Regions from separate parts of the Oceanobacter antarcticus genome, predicted to be linked through region 2. Evidence: predicted binding sites of a transcription regulator. Region 2 holds the regulator's gene; each other region holds the start of a gene.
The links. The regulator PhoB, encoded in region 2, activates phosphate uptake and scavenging genes when phosphate is short. The targets are predictions, from matches to a motif close to TGTCATANNNNTGTCANA.

Region 1 (5,358 bases), on a different contig from region 2:
CATACTTCGTCACAACCGCATCGTCATCAACGCACCGCCGAAGAAGCTAAAGGCCAGATCCACTGGTTACGGCCTGAATATCAGAATCCACAGCAACAAAACCTGGCTGCCCTGGCTGGCTCATTGCAACAAGATACCCAAACCAGCGCCGATGTGTCTACGGCACCAGTAACTGTCAAAGACGCAGCCAAAGGCAAACTCACCTGGCCGAAGTCGATACTGGAGCAAGTCGCGGCGGTGAAAGAGGCCCTGCAACAAGGCGACCAAACCGCCACTGCCATTACCACCCGCTATAAAAGCCCGAAATCGACCTTGCCAAAAGTACAAGATGCGCTGAATTCATTGGCCGCGCTGGGCCTGGTGAATCAGGATGGCGAACAGTACTGGTTGGTGGCGTAAACCCGTCCAACCCCATGGATCCCGGATCTGCCTCGCGTCCAGAATGACATGAGCCGGTTGGCTGAACCCTGGTACGGAGCAACTGCTTTGTTCCGTTCGTGTGGAGGGGGTTGTGTCTGAAAAAGCCAGCATTAAAACTGCCGTCGTGGCTGGGTGTTGGTGCCGTTATTCAGGCGCTAAAGCGCACCGGTCGGTAGTGAGCGTTTGAAGGTGATATCGAAGGGTGCCCCTGGGTGCCTGACAGCGTTACTTCTTGCTATTTCGTTTTTTCTAATATGAAAATATAGTGCGTCACCAACGCGCTACCGCGTCAGAACAATAGGGGTGAACAACATGGATGCAGAAGTCGTCTTCCTGCCAACGACGGAAGACAAAACAGACCCTGGATAATATGGATTCCAGTATTCATGGGTTTGGTAGCGGTTTTATTGGTCAGTACAGACGGCAGGCAAAGAAAACGTGGTCTCCCCACGAGGACTCGAACCTCGATCGGTCGCTTAGGAGGCAACTGCTCTATCCTGTTGAGCTATGAGGAGACAGGGGCGCGTATGGTACTGGATTCTGGCGTGCAGGAAAACCACCCGCTGCCGTTGGTTACTGATCTGCGGGTATTTCGAGGTAGAAGCAGGTGGTGCCGTTGCGGGAGTGGACGCCGATTTTCCCTTTGTGCAGGCTGATGATGGAGTGGGTAATGGCCAGCCCAAGGCCGGTGCTGTCGGGGTTGCTATCGGGGTTTTTCTGGCGGGCGGCATCGGCGCGGTAGAAGCGGTCGAACAGTTGCGGCAAGTGTTCTGCGGGTATGTCCGGGCCGGGGTTGCTGATGTCCAGCCGGGCGTATGGCTGGCCTTGTATTCGGGTTTGGCTGAGTTGTACGGCGACGCTGTGCCCTGGTGCGGTATGGCGTATGGCGTTGGAGAGCAGGTTGCTGATGGCGCGTCGTATCATGTTGCGGTCGCCGGTCAGTTGCGGTGACTCTGAGTGGTTGAAGGTGAGCCTTACCTGTTGTTCGTCGGCCCAGGCTTCAAAAAAATCAAACAGGTCGAGGATGTCGGCTTTCAGTTGGATGGGTTCCGGGTGGATGCCTTGCAGGCCGTTGTCGGCTTTGGCGAGCCAGAGCATGTCGGCGACCATACGGGCCAGTCGCTCTTCTTCTTCGAGGCTGGAGTAGAGCAGTTCGCGGTAGGCGTCGAGATCACGGGGTTGCCCGAGCATCACCTGGGTTTGGGTGATCAGGTTGGTGAGGGGAGTGCGCAGTTCGTGGGCGATGTCGGCGGAAAAATTGGACAGCCGTTCAAACCCGGCTTCCAGTCGCGACAGCATATCGTTAAATGCCTGTATCAGCGGCACCAGTTCGGTGGGTGCCTGGTTGGGATCCAGTCGTTCGTTTAATTGTTCTGAACCGATGTGGGTAATTCGTTGGCTGATCTGACGGAGCGGGGCATGTCCCTGGTGGATGCTGAACCAGACGGCCAGCAGGGTCAGCAGACCAATGCCAAGCACAATGGCCCACAGGGTGCTGCGGAATTCGTCGAGGAAGCGCAGGTGGAAGCCCATGTCCGTCGCTAGCATCAGCAACCAGGTGGCGTCGTTGGAGGCTGAGGCGACTTTCAGCTTGACCAGCACACCCCGGTATGGATGGCTTGCTTGTTGCCAGCTGAGCAGTTGGCGAGCGGTGATTTTTTGGATGGGCGGCTGTTGCAGCAGAGTAGCGCTGATGCTGGCGTTGCCGCTGTGATAGAGCGTTGTCAGTGGCTCCGACGGCTGTTGTAGCAGCAGTTGCAGGGAGATGCCGTGGTAGCTGTGGCTGATTTGTTCCAGCAGGTGCTGGATATGATGGGGCAGTGGCTGTCCGGCCAGTACGTCGGTGTGATCGGGGCTGGTATCGAACACCTGTTGTATGGCGGCGGCGGCCTGTGCCAGTTCCTGACTGTCTTGTTCGGCAAAGTGGCTGCGGATGGAATGCTGCACCATGCTGACCAGCAAGATCAGCCCACTGCTGATGACGAGGGCGGTCAGCAAGGTGACCCGCCATTGCAGCGACAGCGGTCGTCTAGTCATGGCTTTCATCGTCCAGCCGATAACCCATGCCACGCACGGTGTGAATCAGCCGTTGTTGAAACGGGTCGTCGATTTTGCGGCGCAGGCGGCGAATGGCGACGTCGATGACGTTGGTGTCGCTGTCGAAGTTCATATCCCATACCTGGGAGGCTATCAGCGAGCGGGTCAGGACTTCGCCCTTGCGGTTGACCAGCAGTTCCAGCAGCGCGAATTCGCGGTTGGTGAGGGTGATTTTCTGGCCGTCACGCACGGCAATACGTTTGCTGGTGTCGAGGGTCAGGTCGGCGACGGCCAACGTCTCTTGTACCGGGCGTAACCCGCGCCGCAGCAGAGTGCGCACTCGGGCCAGTAATTCGGCAAAAGCGAAGGGCTTGACCAGATAGTCGTCGGCACCCAGCTCCAGCCCTTTGACCCGATCTTCTATCTGGTCGCGGGCGGTAAGAAAAAGAATCGGCGTCTGGTTGCCGGATTCTCGCAACGACTGGCAAATCTTCCAGCCGTCGACGTCTGGCAACATGACATCCAGTAGCAGCAAGTCGAACGCTTCGGTCATGGCGAGGTGGTGGCCGTCGAGGCCGTTACGCGCCAGTACTACATTAAAACCGGCTTCGGTCAGGCCTTGCTGGAGGTAGTCGCCGATCTTGGTTTCGTCTTCAACAATTAATAGCCGCATGGTGTGCTCTCTGGGATCTGTTACCAGTGTACAAAAACTGGCGTACAGACACATGACCTGAACATGACGGTTTTGTCATGTTCAGGTCATCCGGGGGTCAGTTAGGGGCAGTTATTCTGGGCTAAATGGAATATAGCAGGGGTAGTGTGATGAAGATTCTGACTCCCACTGGCATCTCGGCCAGCGGGTTATCACGGCGACGGTTTGTGCAAGGGTTAGCAACGGGGGTGGCACTGGCTGGCATGGGCAATGCTCGGGCGGGATCTTTGCCTGCCAGCAACAATCCACAAGTGCAGGTACTGACCGGCACTCAGTTTGATTTGGTGGTGAGTGAACTGGCGGTGAATTTTACCGGCAGTCGCGGCAAGGCCACGGCTATTAATGGTTCGGTTCCAGCGCCGACACTGGTGTGGCAAGAAGGTGAAACGGTCACCATCCGGGTGCGTAATGACTTGGCGGTGAGCACCTCGATTCATTGGCACGGCATTATTCTGCCGTATCAGATGGATGGTGTGCCGGGTATCAGCTTTGCGGGGATTGCTCCAGGTGAGACCTTTACCTACCAGTTCAAGGTCGAGCAAAGCGGGACGTATTGGTATCACTCCCATTCCGGTTTTCAGGAGCTAACAGGCATGTACGGCGCAATTATTGTGCGCCCGAAAGCGTCAGACCCGGTCTACTACGACCGTGAGATGGCGGTGGTGCTGTCGGACTGGACTGACGAAAACCCGATGGATGTGTTCGCCAAGCTAAAAAACCAGTCGGATTATTACAACTACAGTCAGCCCACCGGGCCAGATTTTATTCGCGACGCCCAGCGTTATGGCCTCAGCGAAGCGTTCGCCATGCGCAAAATGTGGAACGACATGCGTATGAGCCCGACCGACCTGGCCGATACCTCTGGCGAAACCTTTACCTATCTGATGAACGGTACGGCTCCGGCGGGTAACTGGAGCGGTGTGTTTAAACCGGGTGAGTACGTGCGGCTGCGGTTTATCAATGGCGCTGGCAACACCTTCTATGATGTGCGTATTCCCGGTTTGAAACTAACGGTCGTACAGGCAGATGGTCAGAATCTGGAGCCGGTAACGGTGGATGAATTCCGCTTTGGTCCAGGTGAAACCTACGACGTGATCGTGCATCCGGCGGATCAGCCGTACACCATTTTTGCTCAGAACATGGGTCGTTCCGGCTATGCACGCGGAACGCTGACTCCAGCCATGGGGCTAGCGGCCGCTGTACCGGCTATGGATAAACCGGAGTGGTTAACCATGGCCGATATGATGGGCGATATGTCGGGTGGTATGTCGGGTGGTATGTCGGGCATGGGCAGTATGGCAGGCATGGATCACGCAGGTATGAATCACGGCGATATGAAACCCAGGGGCATGGCGGTGCCGTCTGCCACTGTCCATCACGCCAGCAGTGAATACGGCCCGCAAGTGGATATGCGCGTCGATACACCGCGCACCAATCTGGATGATCCCGGTATTGGCTTGCGTAACAATGGTCGGCGGGTGTTAACCCTGGCGGACTTACATACGTTAGGTGGCTCAATGGATAAACGCGACCCCGAGCGTGAAGTCGAACTGCATTTGACCGGCAATATGGAACGCTACAGCTGGTCGTTTGATGGGGTCGAATTTGGCCAGTCGACTCCGGTACATTTTCGCCATGGCGAGCGGGTGCGGGTAATTTTGCAGAACGACACCATGATGACCCACCCGATGCACATGCACGGCGTGTGGAGCGAACTGGAAAATGACCGGGGTGAATTTCAGGCGCGGTTGCACACCATTCCGGTACAACCGGCACAACGTGTCAGTTATCAGGTAACAGCAGATGCTGTCGGACGTTGGGCGTGGCATTGCCACCTGATGTTCCATATGGACGCGGGCATGTTCCGCGAGGTGGTGATCGCATGAAAATACTGATGATGAAAAAGCCGATCGCAGAGGCATGTTTGCTGGCCGGGTTGCTGGTGGCTCCCATTAGCTGGGCAGAAACCAGCACCATGATGTCTGGTATGGAATGCCAGGCTGGTGATGCCAATTGCATGAACCACGAAGGCATGAACCATGAAGGTATGAACCATGAAGGTATGGATCATGGCCAGATGGATCATTCCATGATGAATCAAGGCGAGATGCACCACGAAGGTATGAACCACGAAGGTATGAACCATGAAGGTATGAACCACGAAGGTATGGATCATAGCCAGATGGATC
Region 2 (5,358 bases):
TACCACGCCCGGCTGTTGGCAACCGCGCCTCGCTGGAGTGGACGTTTTCAAACTGCGCTGGCGGGCATTCCCCGACCCTGGCGCTACTGGCTTGATGACGCCGGATCGCTGACCAAACGTTTGCAGGCGCTGAATCCCGCTGAGTTTTCGGTCGATGTCGTCAGACAATATCACGGCCCAGCCTTGCCCTCTGAATGTGCCGACCTGAAATTGCGCTGGCGGCAACCGGTATGGGTACGCGAAGTATCACTGCGCCAGGGGCAATACGAGCTGGTAAGAGCCCGTACCGTCATTCCCTTGACCAGCTTGGCAAGGGTTGGTCAGCCAATTCGTCATCTTGGCAATCGTTCTCTTGGCAGCTACTTATTCAGCCAGGCCAGCTTGCGCCGACAACCATTGAAGTTCAGTCAAGCCTGTCAACCGGTAACCGACAGTGCGCATTGTTTTTGCTGGACAAGGCGCTCCGTGTTTACAATCAACGGTGCGCCTCTACTGGTAACGGAGGCGTTCTCTTCGCTACTGCTATCACCGCGCTTCCATTCGCCAGACGACACAAGGCATTGATTATGCAATCACCTCTGTCTGCCACACTCGATAAACTCTGGCCACGCTGGCATCAGTGGATTCAGCTGACCCGGCTGAACAAACCGGTCGGTTCCTACCTGCTGTTATGGCCGATGCTATGGGCGCTATGGGTGGCCGCCGAAGGTTTGCCATCGATTGCCAACCTGGTGATTTTTACCCTCGGAGTATTTGTGATGCGCTCCGCCGGTTGTGTCATCAACGACTACGCCGATCGTCATATCGACCGCCACGTCAAACGCACGCAGGATCGGCCCCTGACGCAGGGCCGCATAGCCGACCGCGAGGCGCTGATCGGTTTTGTTATGCTCTGTCTGATCGGCTTGCTGCTGGTGTTAATGACCAATACCCTGACCCTCTGGCTGTCACTCGGCGGGGTTGCTCTGGCAGCACTTTATCCTTACATGAAACGCCACACGCACCTGCCACAGGTGTTTCTCGGAGCTGCGTTCTCCTGGGCAATTCCCATGGCGTTCGCTGCGCAAGCCAATGAACTGACATCCCTCTGCTGGCTGTTATTTATTGCTAACGTCTGCTGGACCGTCGGCTATGACACCATTTATGCCATGGTCGACCGCGACGATGATCTGTTGATCGGTGTCAAAAGCACCGCAATCCTGTTTGGTGATCTGGACGTCACCATGATTGCCATTCTTTATGGCATGGCGCATTTTTGTCTGCTACTGACAGGCAGCCAATTAGACGCAGGGTGGCCATTCTACCTCGCCTGGTTAATTGCAGGTGGTTATTTGTGGTGGCAATTACGTGCCATCCGCAGCCGTGAGCGTATGGCCTGTTTAAAGGAGTTTCTGGCAGCTCACTGGTATGGCGCGATTATTTGGGTTGGCCTGGTGCTGAACTACGCCCTGGCGACGCCATCTTTGCCCTGATCAGGCAATATGCTTGACGCCAATCTCAGCAGTGTCACATGCTTGTAACACTGGATCAGTGTAATACCCCCGCATTATTCCTATTGTGACATTTGCGTGACGAGCCGTTATGACCAAAGCAGGCAAGACCGTTCTTATTGTGGACGATGAAGCCCCGATCCGGGAAATGATAGCCGTGGCCCTGGAAATGGCCGGGTATGAATGCCTTGAAGCAGCGAATGTACAGGAAGCACATGCGCAGATTATCGACAGAAAGCCAGATATGATTTTGCTTGACTGGATGCTGCCAGGCACCAGCGGTGTCGAGTTTGCTCGCCGCCTCAAGCGCGAAGATCGAACTGCCGAGCTGCCGATCATCATGCTGACTGCCAAGGGCGAAGAAGATAACAAGGTTCAAGGACTGGAAGCGGGGGCGGACGATTACATCACCAAACCGTTTTCACCGCGTGAGCTGGTGGCGCGCCTGAAGGCCGTTTTACGGCGCTCAACGCCGCAAGGCATTGAAGAACCAATCGAGGTCAGTGGCCTGATGCTCGACCCGGTCTGTCACCGGGTGACCGCCCATGGTAACCCGATTGATATTGGCCCTACCGAGTACCGCCTGTTGCAATTTTTCATGACCCATCAGGAGCGCGCCTACTCCCGCGCCCAGCTACTGGATCAGGTATGGGGTGGTAATGTCTACGTTGAAGAACGTACCGTCGATGTCCATATTCGCCGTCTGCGCAAGGCGCTTGGCGAATCCCACGAACAGCTGATTCAGACCGTTCGTGGCACGGGCTATCGCTTTTCGATCAAAGCCTCCTGATTTTGATGACCCCTGTCTGGCGCAGAGAGCTGCGCCGAATCCTTTATCTGCTGATACTTGCCGTTGGCTGTGGCTACTATTATTTTGGCAAGCCACTGGAAGCCCTGTGCCTGATGATGGGCATCTATATCTCCTGGCAGTGGCTGCAGCTCTATCGCCTGCATCGCTGGCTGGATCAGGGACAAACCACCGTCTTGCCACGCACACTCGGTATCTGGGGTTCCATTTTTACGGAAAACCAGCGCTTGCAACAAAGCAGCATCAAACATCAACAGCGCTTGCAGGCCATTATCAACCGCATACAGGATTCAACCGCCGCGCTGCAGGATTCGGTATTGATGGTCGACGCCACCGGGGCACTGGAGTTCTGGAATCAGGCCGCTCAAAACTACCTTGGCTTACGCAGCCCGGTTGATATTGGCCAGCCCATTACCAACCTGATTCGAACGCCGGAGTTCAAGGCCTACTTCGACAAGGCGGACTACCGCGAACCGCTGACCATTCGCTCTCCAATCAACCCGCGTATTTACCTGCAATTCAATATCACCTTGTTTGGCCGTAAAGACCGCTTGATCCTGGTGCATGACGTCACCCGCCTGAAGCAACTGGAAGAAATGCGCAAAGACTTCGTCGCCAACGTCAGCCACGAGTTACGCACCCCCCTCACGGTGATTTCCGGCTACGTCGAAACCATGCAAGCTGCTTCTGAAATGTTGCCACCCCGCTGGGGACGCATGCTGCAACAGATGAGCGAGCAGAGTCATCGCATGGAAAATCTGCTCAAGGATCTGCTGATGCTGTCGCGGCTGGAAACAGGTGAGAATGAGCAGGCTCAGCCAGTGGCGTTGCAACCGCTGCTGGAAGCGATTCGCCGTGACGCAGCCTCTCTCAGCAGCAACAAACACACTCTCTCGCTGAGTATTGACCACGACCAAAAGCTGATGGGGTTTTATAACGAACTCCGCAGTGCCTTTTCCAACCTGGTATTTAATGCGGTGAAATACACCCCCGAAGGCGGCCATGTGAAGCTGCACTGGTACTCAGAGGGCGGCAAAGGTTATTTCAGTGTTACTGACAACGGCATCGGTATTGCTCATCATCATATTCCCCGCCTGACCGAGCGTTTCTATCGCGCCGACCCGAGCCGCAGCATCGCCACCGGCGGCACCGGTCTAGGACTGGCCATCGTCAAACACGTATTGCTGCATCATGATGGTGAACTGCAAATCAGCAGCGAAGAAGGCAAGGGCAGCACGTTTACCTGCGTTTTCCCCGGCAGTCGTCTTTCTGACACTAGCGCGCCTGGCCAATAAACCGCGACAAGGCATCCAGCTTGTCCGGATCGTCATCGACAAAGCGCAGTCGAATCTGGACAGTCTCGGCGTCCGGATGCGGCTCTTGCGCCTGCAACATGCGAACAAACGCATTAATCCGGGCAATATCACCATTGTCAGGATGAATCACATCAACAACGGCCTGCTCCAGTAACACCGGCAGTGCATCCTGACGCCGAAAAACACCAATCATTTCCTGCAAGCTGATGTCCCGGATAACCAGCCGGGCTTCAACGCCAGAGGCAAAACGGACATTGGCCTGGCCTTTTGCGCCGGTTTTTGACACCGGTTCAGGATGCGGGGATCTGGCCAGCAAGGGAGAAACAACGGCGGCTCTGGCCGCCCCTGGTGCAGTCTTGCCCACCAGCGCCTGATTGCCCACATTCCCCATCAACACCGAAGCGCCACTACGGTCTGCTGAAGGTACTGCTTGTTCCGATACGGTAGCTGGTCTTACTTTCAAATGCCGAAACACCATACGGCTCAGCTTGTCGACAAAGGCATCCCGCGTAAACGGTTTGCCAATATAGCTGGAAACACCGGCTTCAACAGCCTTGAGTACGTGATCACGATCACCACGACTGGTGATCATCATAAAAGGCGTGGCTTTGTAATTCGGTTGCTCGCGCATCCATTTCAATACCTCGATACCCGACATCTCAGGCATTTCCCAATCACACAGAACCAGATCAAAACGATGGCTATCCAATAGCGCCACCGCCTTGCGGCCATTGGTCGCCTCAATCAGCTCACAACCGGGATAGGTTTGACGCACGGCTTTTTTCACCAGATCACGAATAAACGCCGCGTCGTCGACTAGCAGAATTGTCAGCTCAGCCATCTGCTGCACCTCGGTCAGCAACTTATATCCTGGCACCCTGACGGTGCCCCGAATCTTCAGCTTAGCCGAGACTGATCAGATTGCCGTTGCAGCTGCCACAAGGTTGCACCGATCACCGCTGCCGGTGGCACCAGGCAGTTCAGCAGCGGAATCGTCATCAATACCGACACCGAGGCACCAAAGCCCCAGGCCGTCCAGCGTTGCGTCGCCACTTGTTCGCGACTGGCACGAAAATCCTGCTGCTGGTTGTCCAGGGTATAGTCGCTGTACTGCAACGCCATCACCCAGCTACCAAACCAGAACCAGGCCAGCGGCATCAACAAATTGAGGCCAGGCACAAACGACAGCAACAACAGCAGCAAATAACGCGGCAGGTAATAACCCATTTTGACCAGTTCACGCATCAGCGTACGGGGAATCAGTGCAGCAATGGATTCATCCTCGACCACATGGCCCTGGCGCCGTTCGATCTTGCCTGCCAGCAAGCCATAAAACGGGCTTGCCAACAGCAACAGCACTGCACTGAACAGATAACCTGAAATCAGTGTCGAGAGTAATAACATCAAGGGCACAACCAGCCAGGCAAGCCATCCGAACCAACCGGAGTCCAGCCACTCCCAGCTGGTAACAGACTCAACCAGCCAATAAATACCCAGCGCCAGCAACACCAGATTAATCAGAATGGGCAGCCAGACGTAACGGCGTATTCCCGGTTCATTCAACAGTGTAAAGCCGCGCCACAAATAGCCGGCTCCTATCAATAAATTGTCTTTCATACCTGTTCCGTGCATAAAACTGGAAGGTTTTATACAATGCCGCCCCGTTTTGAGCCAGAGAGACATCGCCGACCATGACGCCAGAACGCCTGAGTTGTGTCATCAACACCCTCAACCGACGCCAGCC
Region 3 (5,358 bases), on a different contig from region 2:
GTTCGCCTTCGTTAGCGGTCATGATAAAGCTGCCATCATGGCTGAAGGCCACCATGTCGGGCAGAGAACCGACGCGGGCATAACCATAGATGCTGTCGTCGCTGGTATTAAATACCGCTACAGTACCGAAGGCCTGCTTGTCGTTGGCTTCCATCGCGACTGCCAGCTTGCCGTTCTTGACTGCTACGCTGTTCACACCAGCGCCGTAAGCGGCCAGGTTGATCGCCCCGGTGACTGCCAGGCCAGTGTCGCTCAGAGTCACGATATCAACACGGGGGCCATCACTGATCGCACCGTTGTTAACGACATACAGTTTGTGCAGGGTGCTGTCGTAGGCGACGATTTCTGATGCGCGTTCACCGCCTTCAATTGTCACGGTGTACTGGTGGCTGAAAACAGGTTTGGCGCTATCCGCAGCGGCGACAGCGGGCACTGCATACAGGGACAGGGTGCCGCTGACTTCGTTGGCGGTGACCAGCGCGGCGGCGAAACCGAACTCGCTGACGCTATCCGAATCGAGGAACAGCAGGCCTTCCGGTGCTTCGTCACCCTCGTGGGTTAGCAGTTGTAGCTGTTCTGGTGCACTGATATCAGAAATGTCGTACACCGCAATCGCACTGGCGCGTTCCATGCCAATAAAGGCATAACGCAGGCCATTCACCATACCGGTGGTGACGGATTCCGGTTCGCTGCCCTTGTCGTCGGAGCGGCCATCCGGGTAAATACCGGCGGCAATGGTCATTTCGGCCAGATCGTTGCCACTGTCGAACACCTGTTCGCCGGTTTCACCATTCCAGATACTGAAGGAACGGCCACCATAGGCATAGATGGTTTCGATGTCGGTAGCAACGGCTTCGTCGGAGAACGGGTTAAGGGTGGTTTTCAGACGTCCCAGCACGGTTTCACCTTGCAAGGTCGCAGCGTCCGGGAACGCGGTTGTATTCAGTGTCAGGTCATCGACTCGGGCTTCTTCTGAGAAACCGTCGTAGTCGCGTGCGTCGCCTTCGTTGGCGCTGATGACATAATGGGTGCCATTGTCTTCGAAGGTGGTGATGGCGTCCGGCATAAAGAAGCCCTTGACGTTGGCGTAAGCGGTCAGCGCGGTGCCTGCTTCCTTGTCGGAGGCATTCATGGCATTGGCTTCGAGACCGTAGTCTTGCAGACCCAACGGCAGGATTTTGGTGATGGCTTCGGCATCGACGGTCAGGTCAATCACCGCCAGTCCGTTGTTTTCCTGCAGCGAGACCCAGGCTGTGGTGTCATCGGCACTGATGGCGACGTATTCCGGTTCCACATCCGTGGCCAGATCGGCGCCAGGGCCAAAGACACGGAACCCTTCAGCTTCCAGCGCTGCTTCCTGATCGTTCAGACCATCGAAAAACAGTGTGGTAACGGCCAGTTCAGCAGGGCTGGCGGCGAGGTTGGTTTCACCTGGGGTGGCGTAGATGTCACCGGTGGCCCAGTCTCCACCATCGGGCAGGCGACCGGCGCTGTTGGCGTGGGTATCGGCAGTGACTGTGTAGTCGTCGGCCAGATTACCTTGATAGAACAGACGAATGGTGTCGCCTTTGCCGAGACCGAAGTCTTGATCCGCTGCGGCAACAATGGCAGCTGGCGCACCGTCTACTTGTGTCGTTTCATTCGGCATGATGACCAGGAACCCTTTGGCGGCAATAACAGTGCCATCAGGGATGGTCACCGGGGTATGGGTATCGTCACTGTCGAGCAGCGTCCAGTCAGTACCAGTAAAGGTAAACTCGGCATCGGCGCTGTTGTAGAGTTCAACAAAGTCAAAGTCACCTTTGGTGCGCACTTCGTTGATGAAGATATCGGTGGCGACAGCGGTGACTGGCTCTTCTTCTTCAGCGGCGGCCGGTGCGGTATTGGCGGCGGTGGGAGTAGCACTCATGGCACCTTCAGCCCAATCGCCGCCGTCCGGGTAGCGGCCAAGAGTGTCGGCGTGTTCGCCGTCAGTCCAGCTATAGCTGTCGTGAGCTGTACCTTGATACAGCAGGTTGGCCGTATCGCCCTTGCCCAGACCAAAGCCATCGGCTCCGCCCAATACGGCGCTGGTAACGGTCGCTGGCAGTTCAGTTGCATCGGTCAGTACCAGCAGGTAGCCACCGGCGGCAATTTCAGTACCGGCTGGAATCGCAATGGCGGTATGGCTGCTGTCGCCATCCAAGAGACCCCATTCGCCGTCGGCGAAGGTATAGGATTCAGATCCGGCGTTGTAAATTTCAACATAATCGTAGTCGCCGGTAGAGCGCACTTCGTTAATCACGATATTACTGATGTCGAATTCGGCCGGTGTGTCGGTATTGGTATCGGCGTTGTTGTTATCGTTGTCGTCGCTGCCACAGGCAGTCAAGGCTGCGGTGATGGCCATCGCCAGCGTGCCTTTTTTCCAGAGATCGAGAGACATGATCTTTCCTTTGTTATCGGTATTAACAGGTATTCAAAGGCTTCAAGCGTATGACGGTTTTGTGACGTCCGGGTGACCTGAAAATGACACGAATATGACGATTGCAAGGCAAGACAAAACAAGTGGGAGCTGGCAGGGGGAATGGGTTTGGGCGGTAAGGTGTGGGCGGTAAGGTTTTACCGTTAACAGGCAGTAAATACGCAAACGGCACTTTATATAAAAGTGCCGTTTTGGACGGTGTCGTTTTGGTTAGCGATGGCCTCATCTACTCGGAAGGCTGAGGCGATGGCTGACGCGGCTGATCAGCCTTCAAATTCACCGTTATGGTAGATTTCCTGTACGTCTTCCAGATCGTTCATCAAACTGGCAAAACGCTCAAATTGATCGGCGTCGTCTGTTGCAATCGGGTGCGGCATTTGTGGCAGGTAGGTGATTTCTTCCATTTCAAAATCAATGTCGGCACGCCATTCGGTCAGTGCGGTTTTGGTTTTGAAGAACTCGGTGGGTGGCACCAGCACCGTGACCATGCCGTCTTCGCAGTCGATATCGGAAACATCAATATCGGCTTCCATCAGCATTTCCAGGGCTTCATCTTCGCTGTCATCCGCAAACACAAACATGGCGCGATGATCGAACATGTGGGAGACCGAACCCTGGCTGCCGAGCTTGGCCTTGCACTTGGAAAACACGCCCCGGATTTCACCGAAGGTGCGGTTCGGGTTGTCGGTCAGGGCGCTGATCAACACCATGGCACCGCCAGGCGCAATGCCTTCATACAGGGCCGGTTGGAAGTCTTCTCCAGCACCACCAGTGGCCTTGTCGATGGCTTTTTCGATCACGTGGGTGGGCACCTGATCTTTTTTGGCCCGGTCGATCAGTGAGCGCAACGACAGGTTGGCCGATGGATCGGGGCCGCCTGCCTTGGCGGCTACATAGATTTCTCGGCCATACTTGGAGTAGACCTTGGTTTTTGCCGCGGCCGTTTTGGCCATGGATTCTTTTCGGTTTTGATACGCTCTGCCCATGGGAATCAGTCTTTTCTTGGGTGAATAAGTCAAAAAAACGTCTGAATTGTACCCATTGCTGTCGAGGCTGTCTTGTCGATCTTCTGCTGGCCGGGGATTTCAGTGACGTGGCTTGCCCGCCAAATAACGCTCACGGAACAAGGCAAAATAAGCTGCCAGGCGGCTGCTTGCGGTGGCTGCGCCCAGCTGTTGCAGTATTTCTATCGCTACTTCTGCGGTGCCCAGCTGGTAATCGTGCGCCGCTTCCCTCAATTGATAGTTACCCGGTTCGAGTGGCTCAATCCCCAGTATTGGAATGCCACTGAGGTAAGGGCTGCGGAACATTTTGCGGGCTTCGCGCCAACTGCCGTCGAGCAATATCAGCAAGGGTTTGCGCTGTTGCTCTGACGCTTGCATCTGGTACTGCTGCAGCTTGTCCGGGGTGTCCAGACACTGCTGGGTATCGGCGTACTGGAACGGGAAGATCACCAACGGCGCATAGGCCGGGTTGGTCAGTAATGCCAGCAAGGCGGCATCCGGCTCGGTGCGGTTCCACAGAAATGCGTGGTTATCACTCAGTACATCCGCCACCAGACGACCGCTGTTACTGGGCTTGTAGACTTCGCCTTTGTAATAAATCAGGCAGACCGCGACCTCGTCAGAAGGGGCAGGCCGTTGTGTGCAAAGGCACAGCGGCAAGGATAACAGGCAATGCTGACAACGAATCATCCGGCCTCCCCGAGCAATAAAAGCCCGCCGTGATTGCGCCAGCTCTTGCTGACGCAAGTGGGTGACCGCATTTTCGAGAACAGGGGGAGTATCAGACATGGTCAGTACACGGGCCGGGAAAGGGAGCGGCATAGTGCGGCAAAGTGATCGCGGCGGCAAATAGTGGCTTACCTGGGAGCGCCAGCTGCCATGCTGGCCAAAGTGTCGGCTGTAAGCCTCGCGTATTTATCGCAGCCGTTGGTGGGCATGGCTGCCTGCCCATGCCTATGAGTGGGCCAGCGGGTGTTTTTTATACCCGGATTTTTAATTAAGGTGGCTTTCTTGCTGAACCCAGATTCCTCTGCTTGGCTTGGTAGAGGGCAGCGCTGGCGTGCCTGTGGTGTCGGCGAGGCCGTAGATGGTGAAATGCTGTTGGATCTTGATGGGTATGTGGGCGAGTGTGTTAGCGCAGGCAGCAATGCCAGTGACGACACAGTCGGCTGCTACTCTGCAGTTTGAGAATTTTGCCACCCCGGTTGTGCTGCATGCTGTGGGTGAGCAGGTGTATCAGGTTGAGGCGTCACAACAACGGGTCATGGTGGCTCGGCGTTTGGTCGTACGGGTAGCCGCAGATTTCCCCAAGCAACGTATTGCAGCGGTAGCGGGTATTGATAAGGTCAGTGCGCTGTTTTTGGGTCACGATTATCAGTATTGGCTGGTGGCGTTAAGTCCGGGTGTGGACATCGCGGAGATGCTGGCTGCGGTGGCCGACATTCCCGGTGTTGAACGGGTACAGCCCGATCTCTTGCAGTTGCGCGACAAGGCTGGCGACGAGACGACGGATCTTCACTCATCCGGTCATTACCAGGTCAATGGATTGGCGGCGTTGTGGCAATTCACTCAGGGTCAGGGCGTCAAGGTCGCGGTGATTGACGACGGCTTTGCGTTGAACCACCCACAGTTTGTACAGCTGTCACCGACGTTTTTATACGATACCGCATCGCAGCAGCGAAACGCAGCTCCGCAGAACTCCCAGGATACTCACGGCACTCGGGTTGCCGGGGTGTTGTTTGCCGCCCACGACGGTCATGGCCTGAAGGGGCTGGTGCCGAATGCCGGTTTGATTGGCATTCGCCAGCCCGACAGCTGGACTTCCAATACCTTGCTGGCTTTTCAGCTGGCGGCCATGTCTCGCGCCGATGTCATTAATTGCAGCTGGAC

Region 1: the regulator PhoB is predicted to act here: its motif matches at 3,204-3,221, upstream of WG929_RS00940 (heavy metal response regulator transcription factor).
Region 3: the regulator PhoB is predicted to act here: its motif matches at 2,497-2,514, upstream of WG929_RS14415 (choice-of-anchor I family protein).

The regions. Positions count from the first base shown of each region.
Region 1 covers NZ_JBBKTX010000001.1:195,665-201,022, forward strand. The annotation lists gene WG929_RS00925 (hypothetical protein) at 1-399, shown strand, start outside; tRNA gene WG929_RS00930 (tRNA-Arg) at 860-935, opposite strand; gene WG929_RS00935 (heavy metal sensor histidine kinase) at 994-2,457, opposite strand; gene WG929_RS00940 (heavy metal response regulator transcription factor) at 2,450-3,130, opposite strand; gene WG929_RS00945 (copper resistance system multicopper oxidase) at 3,280-5,055, shown strand; gene WG929_RS00950 (copper resistance protein B) at 5,052-5,358, shown strand, end outside.
Region 2 covers NZ_JBBKTX010000013.1:30,784-36,141, forward strand. The annotation lists gene WG929_RS11475 (chorismate--pyruvate lyase family protein) at 1-564, shown strand, start outside; gene ubiA (4-hydroxybenzoate octaprenyltransferase) at 567-1,472, shown strand; gene phoB (phosphate regulon transcriptional regulator PhoB) at 1,582-2,280, shown strand; gene phoR (phosphate regulon sensor histidine kinase PhoR) at 2,286-3,593, shown strand; gene WG929_RS11495 (response regulator) at 3,574-4,455, opposite strand; gene cysZ (sulfate transporter CysZ) at 4,512-5,231, opposite strand; gene trmH (tRNA (guanosine(18)-2'-O)-methyltransferase TrmH) at 5,306-5,358, shown strand, end outside.
Region 3 covers NZ_JBBKTX010000018.1:5,352-10,709, forward strand. The annotation lists gene WG929_RS14415 (choice-of-anchor I family protein) at 1-2,425, opposite strand, end outside; gene WG929_RS14420 (YebC/PmpR family DNA-binding transcriptional regulator) at 2,728-3,450, opposite strand; gene WG929_RS14425 (tRNA-uridine aminocarboxypropyltransferase) at 3,550-4,257, opposite strand; gene WG929_RS14430 (S8 family peptidase) at 4,616-5,358, shown strand, end outside.